Regions from separate parts of the Blautia sp. HCP28S3_G10 genome, predicted to be linked through region 1. Evidence: riboswitches for the same ligand, from Rfam matches in the RefSeq annotation. Region 1 holds a riboswitch; the other holds the start of a gene.

Region 1 (10,768 bases):
GCGGCCATTGAACAGCAAAGCATGATCAGTACAACTGACATTACTGAAATAATAAGGCTGTACCAGAAAGAATTCAGAAAATCCATCTGTGTCACACTGGCTACAAAGTTTACCAGGCCATTCCATGTTTCGGAATTAGGAAGACTGAATACACCAGTTGTGGTAATAGCAGCTTCTTTCTTCAGTGCGTTGATAAAAATCAGTAAAATCGGATACATCCAGAGAACACAGACGATCGTAAGGATGATTGTCGCAAGAGGACTTTTTTTCTTGTTTTCCATTACTGCTGCACCTCCTTGGATGATGTTGCTCTAAGCTGAACAAGCGCAATGATGATGACCAGAAGGAAGAATACAACGGCCTTCGCCTGGCCGATACCTTTCCACTGTGGTCCGCTTCTTGCATAGAATGTATCATAAATATTAAGAGCCAGTAACTGTGACTGCTTGCCAGGATCTCCACCTGTAAGAGAAAGGTTCTGGTCAAACATCTTAAATCCATTTGTCAGTGTCAGGAATGTACAGATTGTTACAGATGGCATGATCATCGGGATTTTGATCTTGAACAGGATCTGTCTGTTTGTAGCACCGTCGATCTTTGCTGCTTCGATCAGATCCGGTGATACGTTATTCAGTCCTGCAATATAAATGATCATCATATAACCAATCTGCTGCCACATCAGAAGAATCAGCATACCAATAAAGCCATTTCTTGCAGAAAGTGACAGAAGTGGCTGACCCCATTTTGAAAGAAGTCCATTCAGCAATGTCTGCCAGATATAACCAAGTACAATACCGCCAATCAGGTTCGGCATGAAGAATACTGTACGAAATGCATTGGTTCCTCTGTATCCCTTTGTGAGTGCAAGCGCAATGAAGAATGCCAGCACATTGATCAGGATACTTGATACAAATGCAAAGATAACTGTCAGCCAGAATGAATGACTGAATGTATTATCCAGTAAAATCTTGGAATAATTTGAAAATCCTACAAAAGTCACATCCTGTACAGTTGTGAACTTACAGAACGAAAGATAGATGCCCCAGATAAAAGGCCAAAGGAAACCGATCACAAATGCTGCAAATGTAGGCAGTACAAAAATCGGCCACCACTTTTTGATTGTCTTTCCTACCATAAAATCTCCCTCTTTTCGTTAATACAGGGAGGCCAGAACATCTGCCTCCCTGTTGCTGTTTGATTTATTCCGGATTATTCAGAAAGTGCTTTTTCTGTTGCCCATCCATCAACAAATGCGCTTACAACGTCGTCCCAGGAACCTGTTTCTGCTGCATATGCAGTAAGTGCCGTACCAAGACCGTTTTTCCATTCTTCGGAAGGCATTGTTGTGAAGTTCCATGATACAGGTGTCAGGCCTGCTTCTGTGTATTCAGCATCCTGTTTTACAAATACATTTGTAGGAGCCTGAGCTGTTTTGAAAGGAATTGTGAATCCCATATCTTCTGCCATTGCTTTTGTTCCGGCTTCAGATGTTACACACCAGTTCATGAAATCAAGTGTTGCCTGAACATCTTCTTCAGATGCATTTTTGTTTACACACCAGTAGTTTTCAGTACCTGTTGCAAGACCTTCGTTTTCATCATCTACACCGAAGTAGATCGGGATCATAGCCAGTTCATCGTCACTGTATGTCTTGGACAGTTCTGCGTATTCCCAGGAACCATTCTGATAGAATACAGCATCACCGTTGATAAATTCGTTTCTTGAGTCATCTGCTGTTTTTGCAGAAAGTTCAGATCCTTCACAGGTAGAATCTGTGATGTACAGATCAAAAACATTTTTGTAATTATCAAGGTATGTTCCTTTGATCGCATCTGTGTCATCAATTCCGTCTTCTTTGTATTCGTAGTAGATCGGAAGGTTTGCAAGATGTGTCTTGAATCTCCAGTCAGAAGAACCATCCATACCTGCTGATGTGAAAGCGCCTTTTACTCCGAGTTCATCTTTTCTTGCCTGAATGTCATCTGCAACTTTTTTCAGATCATCATAGCTCTTGATATCGTCCAGAGTATAGCCTGCTTTTTCAAGTAAGGTTTTGTTTACGATCAGTCCATAGGACTCGATTACGTATGCGATACCATCTACTGCATCACCGTCTTTCAGTTCATATGCGTCAGATGTAAGGCCTTTTGTGATTTCAGCATCTGTAAGATCATAGCAATAATCTTTCCAGTTTTTCAGTCCTACAGGTCCGTTTACCTGGAACAGTGTAGGTGCATCGCTTTTTGCCATTTCAGACTGAAGAGTTGTCTCATACTGTCCGGAAGCTGCTGTTACAACTGTTACTTCTGTTCCTGTCTCTTCTGTATATGCTTTTGCAAGATTCTGCCAAGCTTCATCCTGTTCCGGTTTGAAGTTCAGATAATAAACTTTTCCGCCACCATCTGCCATAGCCGGTACTGCCGGAATCATGGTTGCTGCCATCATAACTGCCATTCCCATTGCTGTTAATTTTTTCATTTTCATAGTGTTTTTTCTCTCCTTTACTTGTATAATTTGTTCTTTTTTAAGTTGATTTTATTATAGTTTTTGGAGAGTTTTTACACCATGATAAAAAATCAAGATTTGTGTTCTTTTTTTAAGAATATCTTATATTTTAGAAATCTTATATTTTAAAAAATGAAAAAAATATGAGAGGGGACCTTGCCAGTCCCCTCTTCACACCCCCGGGCTTATGTATAACGGGAGTTCTGTATTATGTTGTAGCTTGTGATAAGTGATCAAGGTTTTTCAGGTCAGTAAATGCGGGTTTATGTGCCTGGTTCCAGTGCAGTAACAGCTCAATTTTTATGCTGATCTTTGATGTCAGTCTTCTTTACGGGATTTTCGTTTTCGTGAGAAAACTGATAAAAGACTTTCGTCTTTGGTGTCGGAAAGATCTGAGTCGGTTATGGTTGCCTGCGATACGACATTTGACGCATTGTTCATGTCTGGATGTACGGATTCCTGGTCACTGAATGTATCTGCTGACTGTGAATCCTCTCCTTCTGTTTCTGATTCGTCCGGATTTTCTGATGTTTCCGGTGTTACAGATATTTCTTCTAAGTTGTCCTGTGTATCACCGTCCTGCTCAGGATCTTCGACTGTTTTTCCCTCTTCGGATTCTTTCCAGACTTCCATTCTGGAGCTCCAGGGTGCATACTCTGGTTCAGGTTCGGCTGGTTCAGGCTGTATTTCGTGCTCATATTCACTGCCTGTCTGATTTTCTTCTGTAAACTCGCCTTCCGTGTCAACAGCTTCCAGATCCTGTTTCAGTTCTTTCAGTCCACGTTTCAGCATTGCCCAGAATATAACATCTGTGATTCCGTTAACAACAAAGATTCCTCCTGCAAACATGACTGTATATTTTATTGCAGCAAACGGATTCATGATAAGAGCAATACCGAGTGCAATAAAAATCAGACTTCCTATAAGAAGTGCTTTCCAAGTTCCCTGGTCTCTTTTTCTGAGACGAAAGCTGCCTTTCAGCGTCCAGATACTGTCTACAAGAATGAAGGTTCCAAGAAGGGTTGGAAGAAGTTTCACTACTACCTGAGGATTCATAAACAAAAAGATTCCCAATACAAGAAGTATGCCTCCTGAAAACAGATCAAATATAGTTGCGCTGAGTTTCTCTGCCACATAGATGAGTATGTGATAAATACCTACAAGTATCAACAATATTCCAAATACAAATTTGCAGATAATGTTTACCATGTTGACAGGCATAAGCACCAGACAGACTCCGAATGCAATATAAAGCACGGAAGTGATGATCTGCCCCTTCAGTATCCTGCTGATTTTCTCCCACATTGGATAGTACCCCTTTCATTTCGCTTTTTTCTAAAAACAGTATACCCTCTTTTTATTTCTTCGTCTATAGGTCATTCTCTTATAATTGTTACAATCATGATTTTTCCAACATACATAAGAACAGGCAGGCTGTTCTACTTTTGTCAGTAAAATCCAGCCTGCCTGTATTTCTTATTATTTAACTGTTACTTTGATTACTTTTGTCTTTTTGCCTGACTTAACAGTAATTTTTACTGTACCTTTTTTCTTTGCTGTAATGACACCTTTCTTATTGACAGTTGCCACTTTCTTATTGGAAGATTTATAAGTTACTTTGTTCTGTGTTGTCAGTGGTTTCAGATTTGCTTTCAGTGCAAGTTTTTCACCTTTCTTTATTGTCACTTTGGATTTCAGGCCGGTAATCTTGGTCGTTGTTACTTTAGCTTTCTGAACTTTGACTTTCAGTGTTGCTTTCTTACCACTTGCAAGTGTTACTGTGATTTTTGCCTTTCCTGTCTTCTTGCCTGCTTTGATCACACCGTTCTTATTAACAGTTACAATCTTCTTGTTGCTGGATTTCCAGGATTTAACATAATCGCCATTTGCCATTGTAACTTTGATCTTCTTAGTTGTCTGTTTCTTCTGAAGCTTAATGGATTTTGCATTCAGTTTGATTGTTGCTGTAAGTTTGTTTCCAACAGTTCTTGTTGACTTTTCACCGCATACAGAGCATGTTCCTTCCTGTTTTTCAGGCTGGAATACAGTTGCTTTGGAAACAGTTTTCCATGTGTAGCTGTGTGTATGGGCTGCAACTGTAATATCTGCACTTGGTACAATATAATATTTATATGGTGCTTCTGATACATAAATCTGATATGTTCCTGCCTGATCAGCTTTCAGCGTTGCAACACCTTTTGCATTTGTCTTAGCTTCTGTAATTGCGCCTGTTGCAGTGTTTTTGAGAGCTACTTTTGCACCTTCAACTGCTGTATCTGTCGGATATCCATTTGCAAACAGAGTAACATTGAAAGCAACTTTTGCTTCTGCTTTGGCTGGCATGTCTTTGAAGTAGAGATACTTATCACTCCAGTTTTTTGTATCTGAGTAGAAGAAGAAGCTCAGTTCGTCACCACTCTTAAGAACAGTGTTATTTGCAACTGTTCCTACGCCATTTTCATCTACAGGAAATACGTTATTTACATAGTATCCGCTACTTGTTGATGCAGGCTTTCCGAACATTACATTTACCCAGCCATTTTCACCGATAGAAAGATACTTCTCAGGTTCTTTCTCGAAATCTTCACCATATACAGCTGCATTCATTGCATAGAACGCATCTGCTGCTGTTACTTTGTTTTTCATTTCTTCCGGTTTTACATAACCGTAAGATTCAGCTGTTGTTGCTTTTACGGACAGTTTCTTAACCATCGGAAGCTGCCCTGATGCCTGGTTTACTCTTACTGTTACATCGGCAACTACAACATTCTGTGCTGCCTCTGCTTCTTTTACTGCTGCCTTCAGCGCTTTGATCGCCTGTTCACGTTCTGCATCTGTGGCATCTTCTTTAGCCTGTACTTCTTTTGCTGCCGTTAATGCTGCCTGAAGTTTGTCTTTTGTTCCTTCCTGATACTGTCCTGGCTCCTTGCCTTCTTTGATCTCGCCTAACAGTTTTTCTGTGCTTGTGATCAGATCAGCAAGACCTTCTGCCGGAGCTTTTGTTCCTTTTACAGTTACAGTTACAGAAACAGGCTGTTTATACAGTTTCTGAAGTTTTGCATTTTCCGGATGGTTCTTTGCAAATACGCCATATCTCTCACTACTGAGTACAGAAGAAATTGTAATCTCTTCGTCTGTTTCTCTTCTGTGAACCAGAAGATTGTCATGTGTGATGACTGCCTGATTGGAGGATTTGAACTTGTTAAAACCTGCACCTTCCATGATCCATGAATCATCAAACAGATCATCAGCAATGATACCTGTTCCTTTTACATCGTTAACATTATATGCCCATACCGGTTCTCCTGCTGCATCAAGTGTCATTTCTTTAAATGCATGGAGATTTTCCTTAACAGTGTCTTTGTCTACATTTGCGCTGTCATTGATTCCGTCAAAGTAATGTAATTTGGCCTGCTCCATCATTGCAACTTCTGCATCCAGTGCTTCCTCTGACAGAGGTTTGACTGTTACAGGAATTCTCTTTTCTACAGTTACACCCTGACGTGTAAATGTTACCACAAGGTCACCTGTGATATCTTTATCATAGAAGACATCTGTGTAAGTTCTGTATGAATATGGTTTGATGGAGATTGCTTCATTCTCTGAAGTTACTGTAATCTCTTTATTATTGAATACAAGATTTCCGTCATCATCTTTGATTCGTGTGTATCTTGGCAGCTTAAGATCGGACTGACAATTACTGAGATCCACATTTTTATCTGTTACAAAATCTTTGATACTGTCTGCTGTATAATATTTATCCAGGATAGCTTTCAGTTCTTCTTCTGTAGGCGGTGCGATATGAGTGCCTTCTACAGTGATCTTGAATTCTCTGGTGTATGTTGCAAAATCATCTACAGACTCTACATTGCCATTTAACAGTGTGTCATTTGCTTTGAATGTAGCTGTCAGTGTTACTTCTGTATCGGCCGGACGAGGATGGATCACACCTTTTTTCGGAGAAATCATTCCATAACCGGTATCTTCAAAAGTAATTACTTCCGGATCGGAAGATTCCCATGTAATCTCGGACCATGCTGTTTTTGCACTGGTACTCATACACTGTGGAAGGCTGAGGTCGGTTGTTACCGCTGCTGCATCTTCATTGGAACCTTTGATCATATTCCAGGACAGTTTTTCTGACTCTGCCTGCATCTGATTATTGAAATACTTGCAGTCCCAACCTACAATGATTCTCCGGGTCGCAGTTGCAACTGCGCCATTCAATTCAAACTGGAAAGTAACATCCAGAGACTGACTGTTGACACCATAACCAGTTTCCATTTTTCTTGCTCTGTAATGAACAGTTCCATCCAGTCCTATCACATTGATGTTTTCTGATGTCAGCAGATATGTTTCTATACCAGTTGTATCAATATCTGTATATGATGCAATTTTCTTTTTAATAACTTCAATGATATTCTGGTTTTCACTGTATCGAACAGAAAGGGCACCAAGTTCACTGTCAAATTTATTTTTAACAGCATCTACTTTCTGCTGGTCTGCTTCAGATACTTCCGCATCTTTTATCATGCGAACAGGCAGTGTAATGTTTTCATCGTTGCCAGAAGGTGTAAAACTTCCTTTAGCGGCCTTATATCCGTCTGCTTTGATTTCGTATTCGTACTTAGTGCCTTTTCTGAGAAGATAAGTGCCATCTGCCTGAGCATCCACTTTCTTCCTTGTTTCTTCATCATCCCAGTCAATCTCAACACTGTTAACTTCTATTGCAGCAGAAGTAATCTCTGTATTTCCGTCTTTCGGCTGAATAGTTACTTTGTATTCAGAGATATCCACTTCCATCGGGATAGTTATCATGCCTGAGTCATTTTCTGTAACAGTGAAATCTGTGCTGGAAACATTCTTATAATTTTTAATTTCTGATACAGAATAATTATATTTTTTATCTTCTGTCAGTTTGTATGTACCGTCATTCTCAGCTTTTAGTGTAGTAGAGTAGCCTTCTTTTACCTGCAGCTTTTCAGCAGCACCTGGAATCTCTTCACCTGTATTCTCGTCAACAATTTTGAAGGATACCGTTCTTTCAACAACTGGTTTCATGTTGATAACCTTTGTGCTGTTGATGTTTTTAGGATCACCGGTAAATGTAAATTCTTCTTTATAATCATTATATCCTGTTTTCTTTACAGTAACAGTATATGAAGAACCATTTTCTACTTTATATACATTGTCTGTTGGGGAAACAGTTGAATAGCCTTTTTCAAATGTTATTGCAGCATCTGTAATCTCTTCTTTTGTCTTGCTGTTCTGAACCTTGAATGCCATGGTATAGGCAGGGTCATTCGGCTGGATTACAAGATTGAATTCGAGATATCCGGCAGCTGTTTTCTTTGCAGTTGCTATATCGCTTCCAGCTGCTGGTTTATCACCTGATGTTTTATAAAGTGCTAGCAATATCTTGACAGTTTTGGCACCATCAGCATATGCAGGACGTTCTAAAATCCTTACTCTTGATGTTCCAACCAGTTTAATCCAGCTACTATATTCTGTATCCGTATACACACCAAATGTATAACCTGATATCGGAGTATTATTAAATGCCACTGCATTTACACTGCTGTTATTTGTAGGATTCTTCAAAGCAACTGTATATGTAAGGCCATCCTCACTTTTGGTTGCAGCCGGATTATTAAAATATTTTGCATCTTTATTTTTAATATATGCAGCATTTAATGCTTTCTGCTCATCCGATAATGTAGTATCATCTGCTGCATCATCTGTCTCAGCCCCAGCTGCCTCCATCTCATCGCTGAAATCCTCATAGCCTTCATCTGCTGATACTTCCTCATTGTCTTCTGCAATTGAGATCTCATCTGTGGCTTCATCTGCCACTTCTGTTTCGTCGATATCAGCAGCATCTGCCTCCTGGCTGGAATCATCCTCTGCTTCCACCTCTGCTGTTACTTCCTGCCCGTCATCAGCAAAATCGATTTCTGATGCAAAGGCATTTGCCGGCAGCATAGTCACGGTCATCATTGCAGCCATAGAAACCGCCGTCAGTCTGTTGAATAATTCTTTTTTCTTCAACTCTTGCTCCTCCTTTTGATTTTTTTATAAACAAAAAAGACGTAATGTCCTTATTCAGAACATTACGCCTTGGTTTATCCATGTTATATTTACCGGATACAGCATACCTGAACTGGGACTTTCGCTACTACTGCTTCTTATATTCGCAATAGCTTATATTTCCATAATATATGAAAATATTTTAAAACAATGTCCCAATCTATTTACCATAACGTGTAATAAATAGCCGCAACTTTAAGCAGGTCTTCTGACTTATGTAATATACAAATACAGTAGCACGACTGTTCAGGACTTCCACCTGATTCCCTTTTAATCTAAAAAATACAAGAACTTAAAGCCGGTAATTGTTTTTCTTTTTTAATTGGATTTAATTATACCACTGTATAAGATAATTTACAATTCCTTTGTCGATTTTCACAGCAATAAAAAGGCTTTTATTCTATTGACTCAGCAATTTTTCTGATTTCTTTTACACTCACACCAGAAACTTCTGCAATATCATCGATTGTGTATTTTTTACTTCTTATCATACGAACAATTACCTCATTTATTCCCGATTTTTGTCCGGCTTCATACCCGGTTTTTTGTCCGGCTTCATACCCGGTTTTTTGTCCGGCATTATATCCATCTCTTTGTCCAGCCTCAAATCCACCTTCATATCCATATTCATATTCAGCTTTCCGCAATTTCTTTTCCTCTTCTTCTTTGTTATATTCAAATATACTCATCGCTTTAACCTCCGACTTATGTTTTCTCAGAAATTCTGCGAGAATTCCTTCCTGAATACATTCATCTACTGCCTCTTCTACTGCTGTATCCAGTTCTTTATCTTTTGCATATTTCCTTACTTTTTCTACATATTGTGCATATTCCTTTAGTGTCCGGCACTGTTCCATCAATTCTTTATTATGTCCCTCATTGATATTCAGCGTTATCACTTTCAATTCCAGATTTGGCTCCCCTGCCTGGTTTTCATATGCATCTGACAGATAACTCACCCAGGTATCCTCTTCTTTTTCCTTTCCATTATAAAATACCACAAAACTTGGTGCAGGAATCTTCTGCAGTTTCGATGAATAAAGTGATTTATTATTCACCAGTTTCTGATACTCACTGGATATGTAGAAAAGATCTCGTAGCGGCATATTCGGGTTATATGTTGACTGATGTTCATAAAGAAACAAGTTGGTATTAATGATAAATGCCAGGTCATTCTTCATTCCCATATAAATAGCATTTTCAAGTGTCGCAATCTCCAGTTCTTCCGGATCAGTATACCCTGTTCCATTAATTGCGTTATAAAGTGACAGCAGGTTTCTCCTGTTAGAAAACAGTAATCTGAACACGGTATCTTTGTAATTTCTGTTCGCTGTCAGGTACTGACCGGTATCTTGTGTTTTCTTCATTATTGCCTGCTTTTTGTTTTTTCTTTTTGCCATAGGCATACCTCCTGTTTTGCAGGAGTCAAAGAACATTTTGTGCTTTATTTTATTATTCAGAACCCCTGCTTTTATTTTTTATTGGAATTTAAAAGCACGAATTTCTGAAATGAATTTAGAAAAGAGATGGCTAAATCGCCTTGAACTGTTAGAAATATGCTTTGATTTTATAGTAACACCTCTGGTTTTCTTTTTCAATCTTTTTTCATCTCTTATTTTCTTTAATTTTCGACATTTTTCGACAAATTAATAACCATCCTCATAGTATGTCTTCCTGTTTTTTTACTAGCTTAACATTTTACCAATTTTTCATTTCTCACTGAGATATTCTGTTTTAAACTGAAATTTTTTACAATACTTATCTACTTTTCCGCTCTTATGGCAACGCACCGTAACACTGCGATTAATAATCCAGTCTCCTATATTTTCCGGTTCGTGGGCAATTTCAATAACTTTCAGCCGATTGCAGCCATGGAAAGCCCATTTTCCTATAATCTTCACACTTTCAGGAATTCTGACATATTCCAGATTTCGACATTTCAAAAATGCACTGTCTCCAATTTTTTCCAGTCCATCAGTCAATTCCAGTTCAGTAAAACCACATCCATAAAATGCTGAATTTCCTATTTCCCGAATACATTTCGAAAAGAAAAACTCTGACAGGTTCTGGCATTTATAAAACGCAAAATCTTCTATTGTTTTTATTTTCTGAGGCAGCTGAATATCTTTCAGGCTGACACAGTCACGGAAAGTGTCCCGTCTTATCACCATATCCT
Region 2 (10,768 bases), on a different contig from region 1:
GCCGCATTTATTGTATATCTGGTTTCGACAGGCGGCTGGGAGAAGGTAAAATCCATCTGGGACAGAACAAAGTATAAAGATTCTGAGGGCGAGTGATCGTCCTCTTTTTTGATTCTTAGGAGGGATTCTTATGGAAATCAAAGGTATTGATGTTTCTGCATGGCAGAAAAAGATTGACTGGAAAAAAGTGGCAGCCTATGGAATGGGATTCACTATTATCCGGATCACGGAAGCAGGAAACGTGATCGACCCGTATTTTGAAGCCAACTACAAAGGCTGTACGGAAAATAAGATTCCTGTTGGCGTGTACCGGTATTCTTATGCAATGAACATTGCAGAAATCCAGAGTGAAGCAAGAAAGATCGTCAGCATTCTGAATGGCCGGAAGATCCAGTATCCGGTGTTCCTGGACCTGGAATATAATTCACAGCGCCGCCTTGGTGCTGAGAGTATCCACAAGATGGCTGAGGCTTTCCGGGAGATCATTGTGGCAGCAGGCTATGAATTCGGAATTTATTGTAATTTGGACTGGTACAACACTGTGATCTGCTCTCATTTGAAAAAATATGATTTCTGGATCGCCCGCTATCCCACTAATGACAAGGGAATTCTGGTGGAACGGCTTCGGCCGGATTTCGGAATTGGCTGGCAGTACAGTAGTAAGGCTGTGATTCCGGGTATTTCCGGAAAAGTAGACAGGAATGTGTTTTATAAGGATTACAGCAAAACAGAACCGAAGAAGGAGGAAACTACGGTGGATAAGTTAAAAGAATTCACGGACCTTGGGGATTATTATGCCGGTGAAACGACAGGCACCCCATATCTGGAAAAGAAATCAGCAGCATATCTGGACGATTTCCAGAAGAATACCGGTTACAATAATTATACAAAGTTTGCCCGTGATGTAAACTCCTGGGGACAGCCAGGGTGTCAGGGGCAGCCATGGTGTGCGGTATACCAGTTCTGGAAGCTGGTAAAAGTATTTGGCCTTGCAAAAGCCCTCCAGATCATGGGAGGCGGTTTTTATAACTGCAGAAATGTTACACGACATGCACAGACAAAAGGTACCTGGAAGAAAACACCGAAGAAAGGTGCACTGATCATCTTCCGGAACGGCGCACATATTGGTTCTGTGCGGAAATTTGACACTACTTACGTATACACCAACGAAGGAAATACTTCCAGTGCTTCCGGAGTGATCGCCAACGGTGGCTCCTGCAGGAACAAGAAATACAAACTGACTTCAAGAGACATTGACGGTTATGTATGGATTGACTACGGAACAGGAACAGATCAGAAATCAACAGAGACTGCGAAGACTCTGAGTAAGACACCGAAATGGGTAGGAAAAGTCACCGCAACAGAACTGAATGTCCGTTCCTGGGCAGGTAAAGAGAATCCGACCATCAAGAAGTGGCCGCTCCTGAAGAAAGGAAATCTGGTAGACGTGTGTGATACCATTAAAGCTGCAGATAAATCCAGCTGGTATTATATCCGGATCGCCGGTAAGTACTACGGTTTTGTATCTGCAACGTATATCAAAAAACAGTAATAAACGGAACAAAAACCCCGGAAGTGTGCGAGACTTCCGGGGGTTTCGTTTGCTCTCAATGGATTATCACCATAATCCTTAGCTGTTTTTATCATATGCTATTAAATCCAAAAAGTCACCCTGATTTTTACAATAAAAATATACAGCACCCTCATAGACTGTGGTATAATACAGGTACAATAAGCTTGGAGGTGAGCATAATGAAATATGTAGGACTATTTTTTATTATATTAGCCGGCAATATTGTAGCGCATTATATCTGTAAATGGATTGATAAAAAGTAAAAAAACTCCCGGCAGGTACCCATCTGCCGGGAATATTGTATCATCTCAAAATGTCAATTTTTTGCATTATAGGGTATGGAAGTCCGGGCCACCGTACTGACTCATGATATACTGTGCGATTTTTGCATTGGGAGTTTTGATATTTACCGGGTATTGGAGTCTTTTTTCATAATTCCACATAAATTATCTGCACCCTCCTTCCATCTGCCATGGAAATGGCTGTTCAACCCATTTCCAGGTATTGCTGTCAGATTCCAGTGCATCATCAATGGTAAGAGGTCCATAACACTGGGCATATTCCTTCATCAGTTGCTGGCGCTCCCGGGCACAGTCCTGATAAAATGTGAGAGCTTCCTGACAGCCGGGATGAGTATCAAGATAGAGAAGAATATCATCAACGGCAAAACTGACCTCATTAATACGGTTCAGAAGTTTTTCTCTGGGTGTACAGGAATTTCGATACATCATCTCTGCATGCCCCTCCTTCCGCAAAATGGTTTACACAACTGAGGAAAAACAGTTCCTTCTTTCAGAGCATAGCCAAGGTCATAAACTGTGGTAAATTTCTGACAGGGTATATAGGCCATAGTGGGTTCCATCTGATCTATATGTGTATACATTTCCGGATCATTGCTCTTGACTCCCGGAAGCTGACATGAGCAGGACGAAGAAGAAGGCATTGGTTTTTTTCCGGAGGAAGAGCGACAGGAACACTGCTGCCCTGACATCATCTCTCTGGCCATTCCGCAGGTTGCATTATATGGGCGACCGCATGGACGGTTCATCTGAAAATTTTCCATGAACAAATCCTTTCTGCCATAAAAGTTATTTCCATATATTTTATGACATAAAATAAAAATGGTGCAGATAGCAATGTACTGGCAAAAAAATAAAGTATGATAATTATACACTTGCGCAGGATACTTTTTTACTTTATTATGATAAAGAAAAAGCTACAGGAGGAAATCTTAAATGAAGGAAAAAATAGATGTATATGAACATATGGGAGAAATTCTGAAAAGGGTCAGAAAGGGTGTGCTTATTACAGGAAAAGCCGATGGCAGAATAAATTCCATGACAATTTCATGGGGCATGACCGGAATTGAATGGGGAAAACCTGTTTTTGTTACTTTTATCAGAGAAAATCGTTTTACCAGAAGTCTTCTGGAAAAGAATGGTGAATTTACAGTCAGCATTCCTGTTGATGACAGTGCGAAGAAAATTCTTGGATTTTGCGGTTCAAAATCAGGAAGAGATGTAGATAAAGCGAAAGAACTTGGATTCACTTATGTGGAGCCTGAGATGGTTTCTACACCGGGAATAAAAGAACTGCCACTGACACTGGAATGCAAAGTGATCTACAAACAGAAACAGGACATGGCTGCTATGACGGAAGAGGACAGGGTAAAATTTTATCCACAGGATGTTGACAGTTTTTCTACGGGAGCAAACAAAGATACACATGTTGCATATTACGGCGAGATCGTCAATGCATATTTAATTAAATAGAAGAACAGGGGAGATATCAAAATGGAGTTATGGGATATCTATGATGCAGATAAAAAACCGACAGGCAGAACAATGAAACGTAATGACTGGTGTCTGAAAGATGGAGAATATCATCTTACTGTGCTTGGAGTGATTGGAAGACCTGACGGAACATTCCTTATTACAAAAAGAGTTATGACAAAAGCATGGGCTCCTGGCTGGTGGGAAGTTTCAGGTGGAGCAGCACAGGCAGGTGAAGCTTCAGAAGATGCAGTCCTTCGCGAAGTGAAGGAAGAAACCGGACTGGATGCATCGGAAGCTGAGGGAGGCTATCTTTTTACATATAAAAGAGAAAATCCCGGAGAAGGTGACAACTATTTTGTTGACGTATATCGCTTCATTATGGATATTGATGAAAAAGATCTGAATCTTCAGACCGAGGAAACAGATGGATATATGTTTGCTACATTGGATCAGATTAAAGCCTTTGCAGAAGAAGGAATATTTCTTCACTATGACAGTATTAAAGAGGCTTTTAAAAAGCAGGTGTAATTTATGGAATTTCTGGTTCTTGGAATTTTCTGCACTTTCCTGATCCTGTGTATTGTATCAGAAGCTTCTATTATATATGCACTTCTGGCCGGTTTTGTACTTTTTATGGGCTACGGAAAAAGCAGAGGCTATTCATGGAAAGAACTTGGGCATATGGCTTTTGAGGGAATATATAAAGTAAAAAATATTCTGATCACATTTGTGCTCATCGGAATGATGACAGCTCTGTGGCGTGCAGCAGGAACAATTCCGGCAGTGATCTGTTATACAGTCCGGTTTATACAGCCATCTGTGTTCTTGCTTATGGTTTTTCTGCTGAATTGTCTGGTTTCTGTACTGACAGGAACTGCACTTGGAACGGCGGCAACTATTGGTGTAGTCTGCGCAACGATGGCTTCTGCGTTGAAAATCAGTCCATGGCTTACTGGCGGGACAATCCTTTCAGGTGTATATTTTGGTGACCGCTGTTCGCCGGTATCGACAAGTGCACTTCTTGTTGCGGAATTGACTGAAACCAATATTTATCAGAATATAAAAACGATGATAAAAAGTGCCGCAGTACCATTTGTTCTTAGCTGTATTCTCTATGGATTGATCAGTATGAGAGCCGGGCGCAGCGCAGAACTTCCGGATCTCGTACATATATTCAGCGGACAGTTTGTGATCAGCTGGATTGCGCTTCTTCCTGCAGTTGTAATACTGGTATTGTCTGTGCTGCAGGCAGGGGTAAAAATCTCAATGCTTGCGAGTATTCTGACGGCAGTTCCTGTATGTGTTTTTACACAGGGTATAAGCTGGCAGGAGCTTTCACAGCTTCTGATAACCGGGTTTCATTCCGGTGATGCGGCGATGGCGGCCATGTTGAATGGCGGAGGCATTGTTTCCATGATTAAGGTCGGGGCAATTGTATGTATCTCTTCATCATATTCAGGAATATTTCAGGAGACCGGAATTCTGGATCATGTACAGAAAATTGTGGAGGAACTTGCTGAAAAAACATTCCCTTTTCTTGCAGTGTTTGTAACTGCCGTTATTACGAGCATTGTAGCATGTAATCAGACACTTGCCATCATGCTTACAAGACAGCTGTGCGAAAAAACAGAAGAAGATCAGAAAAAAATGGCCGGATATCTGGAGGACAGTGCTGTAGTCATAGCACCCTTGATTCCCTGGTCAATTGCATGTGCAGTTCCACTGTCAGCAGTCGGTGTATCGGAAATCAGCATACTGGCAGCTTTTTTTCTTTATCTTCTTCCGGTCTGTGAATGTTTCGCTGCGTTTATCAGAAAGAAAAAGAACGTATAAAAAGTTTGTAAAAAAGAACAAAAATCATAAGTAGACTATTGAATTCTTGAGGTGAATGTGCTATTCTGTCTGTAAATTAAATATAGAAAATAACAGGTGCTGATAAAAAAGTTAAAAGGGAAACAGGTTAGAATCCTGTACGATCTCGTCACTGTATTTGGGGAGTAGTAATCTACAATATAAGTCACTGGAAAACCGGGAAGGCAGATTACTATGATGATTCATAAGCCAGGAAACCTGCCTGTTGTTGGTACGGGAATATGCATTCCGGATCACGAGTAATTGATTGTACCGTTTTAATCTGTTGCGAGGATCCTTTTGCTGTGTGTGAAAGGCTTTTTTGTGATGGCAGGCGGTTTGCATTTTCCATATCATACTTTATATTTTCTATAGAAAACAGGAGGATAAAGAAATGAAAAACAAAACTGTAAAAGCACTTGCCATTTTACTGGCAGCAACAACTGTATCCATGATGGGTGGCGTAAGCGCAATGGCTGCTGATGATACTGCAACAGAGGCAGATGCAGCAGAAGAAACAACGGACGATGCTGAAGCAGAAGACGATGCTGAAGCAGAAGACGGAGAAGCTTCTGATGATCAGGCAGCAGCAGATAATGTAGCTGCTCTCATTGACAAGATTTATGTTCAGGAAAGAACTGATACAACAGATGAAGACTGCAAAGCTGCAAAAGAAGCATGGGATGCTCTTACAGATGCGCAGAAAGAACTGGTAGAAGGCGAAGAAGCAAGTCCGGAATATTTCGGCGCTGATACAGGTGATGCATCTAACGATGATCCGCGTAACCAGGATGAGATTGGTGAAAACGAACTTCTTGTAGTAAGCTTTGGAACTTCTTTCAACGACAGTCGTGCAGAAGACATCAAAGGAATCGAAGATGCTCTTCAGGAAGCATATCCGGATTGGTCAGTAAGACGTGCTTTCACAGCACAGATCATCATCAACCACGTAGAAGCAAGAGATGATGAATATATTGACAACATGGATCAGGCTCTTGAGCGTGCAGTTGATAACGGAGTTAAAAATCTTGTTGTTCAGCCTACACATCTGATGCATGGCGCTGAATACGATGAAATGGTAGGAGTAATTGATAATTATAAAGATAAATTTGAATCTGTTGCCATTGCAGAGCCAATGCTTGGAGAAGTTGGAGATGATGCTACAGTAATCAATGATGACAAGAAAGCAGTTGCTCAGGCTATCACAGATGAAGCATGCAAAGAAGCAGGATACGATGATATGAAAGCAGCAGCCGATGACGGCACAGCATTTGTATTCATGGGACATGGAACATCTCATACAGCTAACGTTACATATGATCAGATGCAGACACAGATGGAAGATCTTGGATTTACAAATGCTTTCATTGGAACTGTAGAAGGTAAGCCGGAAGATACAGAATGCCAGGCTGTTATTGAGAAAATCAAAGATGCCGGATTTAAGAAAGTTGTTCTTCGTCCGCTGATGGTTGTTGCAGGTGATCATGCAAACAACGATATGGCTGGTGATGATGAAGATTCCTGGAAGAGTCAGTTTGAAGCAGCTGGTGCATTTGACAGTGTAGACTGCCAGATCGCAGGTCTTGGAAGAATCGAAGCTGTTGAAGATCTGTATGTAGCTCATACAAAAGATGCTATCGATTCTCTTGGAGCAGAAGATGGAGCAGAAGTATCTGATTCAGAAGATACAGAAGAAGCTGCAGATGCAGAAACAACAGATGAAACAGCAGAAGATACAGAGGCTGCTGAATAATAAGAAATACTGGCCTGGGCAGTAGCGTTCAGGTCTGAGAGTAATAATTACAGCTGCCCGGAGGTTTGAGATGACTTCCGGGCAGTTTCTGTAAATATAACAAAGGAGAGTATTATTATGAAACGTTCAATGGCTTTAATGGTATGTGCATTAAGTAGTGCTATGGTACTGGGAAGTTTCAGCCCTGTTATGGCAGGCGGAATCAAAACTGTGCAGACAGCAGTAAAAGACGGTGAGGTCAGTGAAACTGAGAAAGCTGATTCCAAAGAAGACAATCAGGAAGATACTGCAGAAGAAATAGCAAAAGAAGAAAATGGTACGACAGACAGTGCAGCAGATACAACTCTTGAGGATGGAGTATATACTGCGGAATTTGACACGGACAGCAGCATGTTTGCAGTAAATGAAGCGAAGGACGGCAAAGGTGAACTGGTTGTTAAAGACGGTAAGATGACAATTCATGTGAACCTGAAAGGCAAAGGAATCCTGAATCTGTTTATGGGAACAGCAGAAGATGCAAAAAAGGAGGGCGCAGAACTCCTTGAGCCAACAGAAGATGAAGTAACATACAGCGACGGATACTCAGAAAAAGTGTATGGATTTGATATTCCAGTACCTGCTATTGATGAGGAATTTGATGTTGCACTTATTGGTAAAAAAGATAAATGGTATGACCATAAAGTAAAAGTCACAAACCCTGTAAAAGCAGATGACAGCGCGGGAGAAGGTTCTGAAGATACAAAGAAAATGACAGCAGAAGATCTGAAGCTGGAAGATGGCAGTTATACAGTTGAAGTAACCATGGAAGGCGGAACAGGACGTGCTACAATAGAGTCTCCGGCAGCAATTGAGGTGAAAGATGGGGACGTTACAGCAACAATCGTATGGAGCAGTCCAAATTATGATTATATGCTGGTTGGAGATAAGAAATATGAACCTGTAAATAAAGATGGAAATTCTACCTTTGAGATTCCGGTAGACGGTTTTGATTATCCGATGGAAGTTACCGCAGATACTGTAGCTATGAGTACTCCACATGAAATTGATTATACGTTACAGTTTGATTCTTCGAGTATCAAAGAGGCAGATAAATAAATGAAAAAGAAGATACATATATTGGTAAGCCTGGCGCTCAGCACATCTCTTCTGGCGGTGACTCCGGTAATGGCAGAAACATCAGAAACGGAAACAAAGACTGAACAGAGTACTGAGACGAAGACGGATCTTGCAGGACTTAAATATGATCACAGTCTGGAACTTCAGTATGCGGATCAGTTTTCCGTAGATTACTATGAAGGTGGATATGCGCTGATCACAATTGAAGGAGACGGGCAGTTCCTTCTTGTTCCGGAAGGAAAAGATGCACCGGAAGGTCTGGACAAAGATATTGCAGTGATACATAAACCAGTGCAGAATATTTATCTTGTGGCAACATCTGCTATGGATCTTTTCTGCGCACTGGATGGGCTTGACAGCATCAGCCTTTCCGGGACTGATGCAGACGGATGGTATATTGATGAGGCAAAAAAAGCACTGGAAGACGGAAGTATTCTTTTTGCAGGAAAATACAGTGCGCCGGATTACGAACTGATCCTTTCCAAAAACTGTGGACTTGCAATAGAATCTACAATGATTTCTCATTCACCGGAAGTTAAAGAAAAACTGGAAAGTTTTGGAATACCTGTTCTTGTGGAGCATTCCAGCTATGAGAGTTATCCTCTGGGAAGAACAGAGTGGCTGAAACTCTACGGAGTTCTCCTTGGCAAGGAAGATATGGCTGATGAACTTTTTCAGGAACAGGTGGAGAAACTGAAATCAGTGGAAGACAGTGATAATACAGGTAAAACCGTTGCATTTTTTTACATTAATTCTATCGGGGCTGCCAATGTTCGAAAATCTAATGACTATGTGTCAAAGATGATTGAGCTGGCCGGAGGTAAATACATTTTTGACGATCTTGGAGATGAAAACGCTCTTTCTACGATGAATATGCAGATGGAAGAGTTTTATGCCGGAGCAAAAGATGCGGATTATATTATTTATAACAGCACAATTGACGGTGAACTGTCATCTGTGGATCAGCTGCTTTCAAAGAGTGCACTTCTGGGAGATTTCAAGGCAGTGAAGGATGGAAATGTATGGTGTACTTCACAGAATCTTTTTCAGGAGACGATGGAACTGGGAACAATGATCGAGGATATTCATACCATGCTTACATCTGATGATCCGGATCTGGATACACTGACGTACATGCATAAACTTAAATAAAGGAAGGAACGCAATATGCGGAAGAAATTACAGTTCAGATATCTGATTTCGTTTGTTCTGCTGATATTTCTGCTGTGCTTTTTTATAGTATGGAATATTAATGCAGGAAGTATTGATATTTCATTGAAGGAAGTATTTGATATTCTGTTTTGCAGAAACGGACAGGAAACAGCTTATAATATTGTATGGGAGATTCGTATGCCGAGAATTCTCGCTGCAGTGATCCTTGGAGGAGCACTGTCTGTGTCTGGTTTTCTTCTGCAGACGTTTTTCGGAAATCCAATTGCAGGTCCATTTGTTCTGGGAATTTCTTCCGGAGCCAAACTGGTGGTTGCTCTGGTAATGATCTATCTTCTTGGAAAATCAATGGTGGCAACTTCAGGTATCATGATCATTGCAGCTTTTGCAGGTTCAATGATCTCAATGGGATTTGTGCTTGCTGTTGCAAAAAAAATCAGACAGATGTCAATGCTTGTTATCTGCGGAATTATGATTGGATACATCTGCTCAGCAGTTACTGATTTTGTTGTGACATTTGCAGATGATTCCAATATTGTCAATCTTCATAACTGGTCACTGGGAAGTTTTTCAGGCACAAGCTGGGATAATGTAAAAGTTATGACAATCGTGGTAGTGCCGGTTTTGATCATTACATTTCTGATGTCAAAACCGATCGGTGCATATCAGCTGGGAGAGGGGTATGCGCAGAATATGGGCGTGAACATTAAGGTGTTCCGTGTGGCGCTTATTCTGCTGTCCAGTATTCTTTCTGCATGTGTGACTGCTTTTGCAGGCCCGATATCATTTGTTGGAATTGCTGTGCCGCATCTGGTAAAAAGTCTTCTGAAGACCTCAAAACCGATACTGGTAATTCCAGCTTGTTTTCTCGGCGGAGCAGTATTCTGTCTGTTCTGTGACCTTATTGCAAGAACAGTATTTGCACCGACAGAGCTTAGCATAAGTTCTGTAACGGCTGTCTTCGGAGCACCGATCGTTATTTATATCATGATTCACAGGAAGAGGAATGCATAATGGGAGATTTTTTTGTCCGTACAGAACAGATGACAGTCGGCTATGATGGAAAGCCGCTGATAAAAAATATTGAGATTCAGCTGAAAAAGGGCGAAATCCTGACGTTGATCGGACCAAACGGTGCAGGAAAATCCACTATCCTGAAAAGTATGACCAGGCAGCTGAAACTGGTAGGCGGAACTGTTTATCTGAATAATGAAATGATGAATCATATGTCGGGAAAAGAAGTGGCAAGGCGTCTTGCTGTTGTTATGACAGAACGAATACGTCCGGAACTTATGTCCTGTGAAGATATTGTTGCAACAGGGCGCTATCCGTATACAGGAACACTCGGGATTCTGGGAGAAGAAGACTGGGAGAAAGTTCACAGAGCTATGGAGATGGTTCATGCACTGGAATTTAAAGACAGAGATTTTACTGCGATCAGTGATGGTCAGAGGCAGAGGATCCTTCTTGCAAGGGCTATCTGTCAGGAACCGGAGATTATTGTTCTGGATGAACCGACTTCATTTCTGG

The links. A riboswitch is a leader RNA that binds a small molecule or an ion and turns the genes downstream of it on or off. The one in region 1 is predicted to bind cobalamin.
Region 2: another riboswitch for cobalamin. It lies ahead of ACTNB8_RS01325 (sirohydrochlorin cobaltochelatase); the one in region 1 lies ahead of ACTNB8_RS14035 (Ig-like domain-containing protein).

The regions. Positions count from the first base shown of each region.
Region 1 covers NZ_JBQHUL010000042.1:4,628-15,395, reverse strand. Annotated here, with positions in the region: gene ACTNB8_RS14055 (carbohydrate ABC transporter permease) at 1-281, opposite strand, end outside; gene ACTNB8_RS14050 (carbohydrate ABC transporter permease) at 281-1,135, opposite strand; gene ACTNB8_RS14045 (ABC transporter substrate-binding protein) at 1,210-2,484, opposite strand; gene ACTNB8_RS14040 (HdeD family acid-resistance protein) at 2,824-3,810, opposite strand; gene ACTNB8_RS14035 (Ig-like domain-containing protein) at 3,985-8,553, opposite strand; cobalamin riboswitch at 8,774-8,903, opposite strand; gene ACTNB8_RS14030 (hypothetical protein) at 8,988-9,992, opposite strand; gene ACTNB8_RS14025 (leucine-rich repeat domain-containing protein) at 10,302-10,768, opposite strand, start outside.
Region 2 covers NZ_JBQHUL010000002.1:7,763-18,530, forward strand. Annotated here, with positions in the region: gene ACTNB8_RS01285 (ribonuclease) at 1-96, shown strand, start outside; gene ACTNB8_RS01290 (GH25 family lysozyme) at 131-1,552, shown strand; partial or broken gene ACTNB8_RS01295 (manganese catalase family protein) at 1,918-2,016, opposite strand; gene ACTNB8_RS01300 (spore coat protein CotJB) at 2,020-2,304, opposite strand; gene ACTNB8_RS01305 (spore coat associated protein CotJA) at 2,301-2,636, opposite strand; gene ACTNB8_RS01310 (flavin reductase family protein) at 2,809-3,345, shown strand; gene ACTNB8_RS01315 (NUDIX hydrolase) at 3,367-3,876, shown strand; gene ACTNB8_RS01320 (Na+/H+ antiporter NhaC family protein) at 3,880-5,181, shown strand; cobalamin riboswitch at 5,259-5,440, shown strand; gene ACTNB8_RS01325 (sirohydrochlorin cobaltochelatase) at 5,594-6,952, shown strand; gene ACTNB8_RS01330 (hypothetical protein) at 7,070-8,047, shown strand; gene ACTNB8_RS01335 (ABC transporter substrate-binding protein) at 8,048-9,220, shown strand; gene ACTNB8_RS01340 (FecCD family ABC transporter permease) at 9,236-10,252, shown strand; gene ACTNB8_RS01345 (ABC transporter ATP-binding protein) at 10,252-10,768, shown strand, end outside.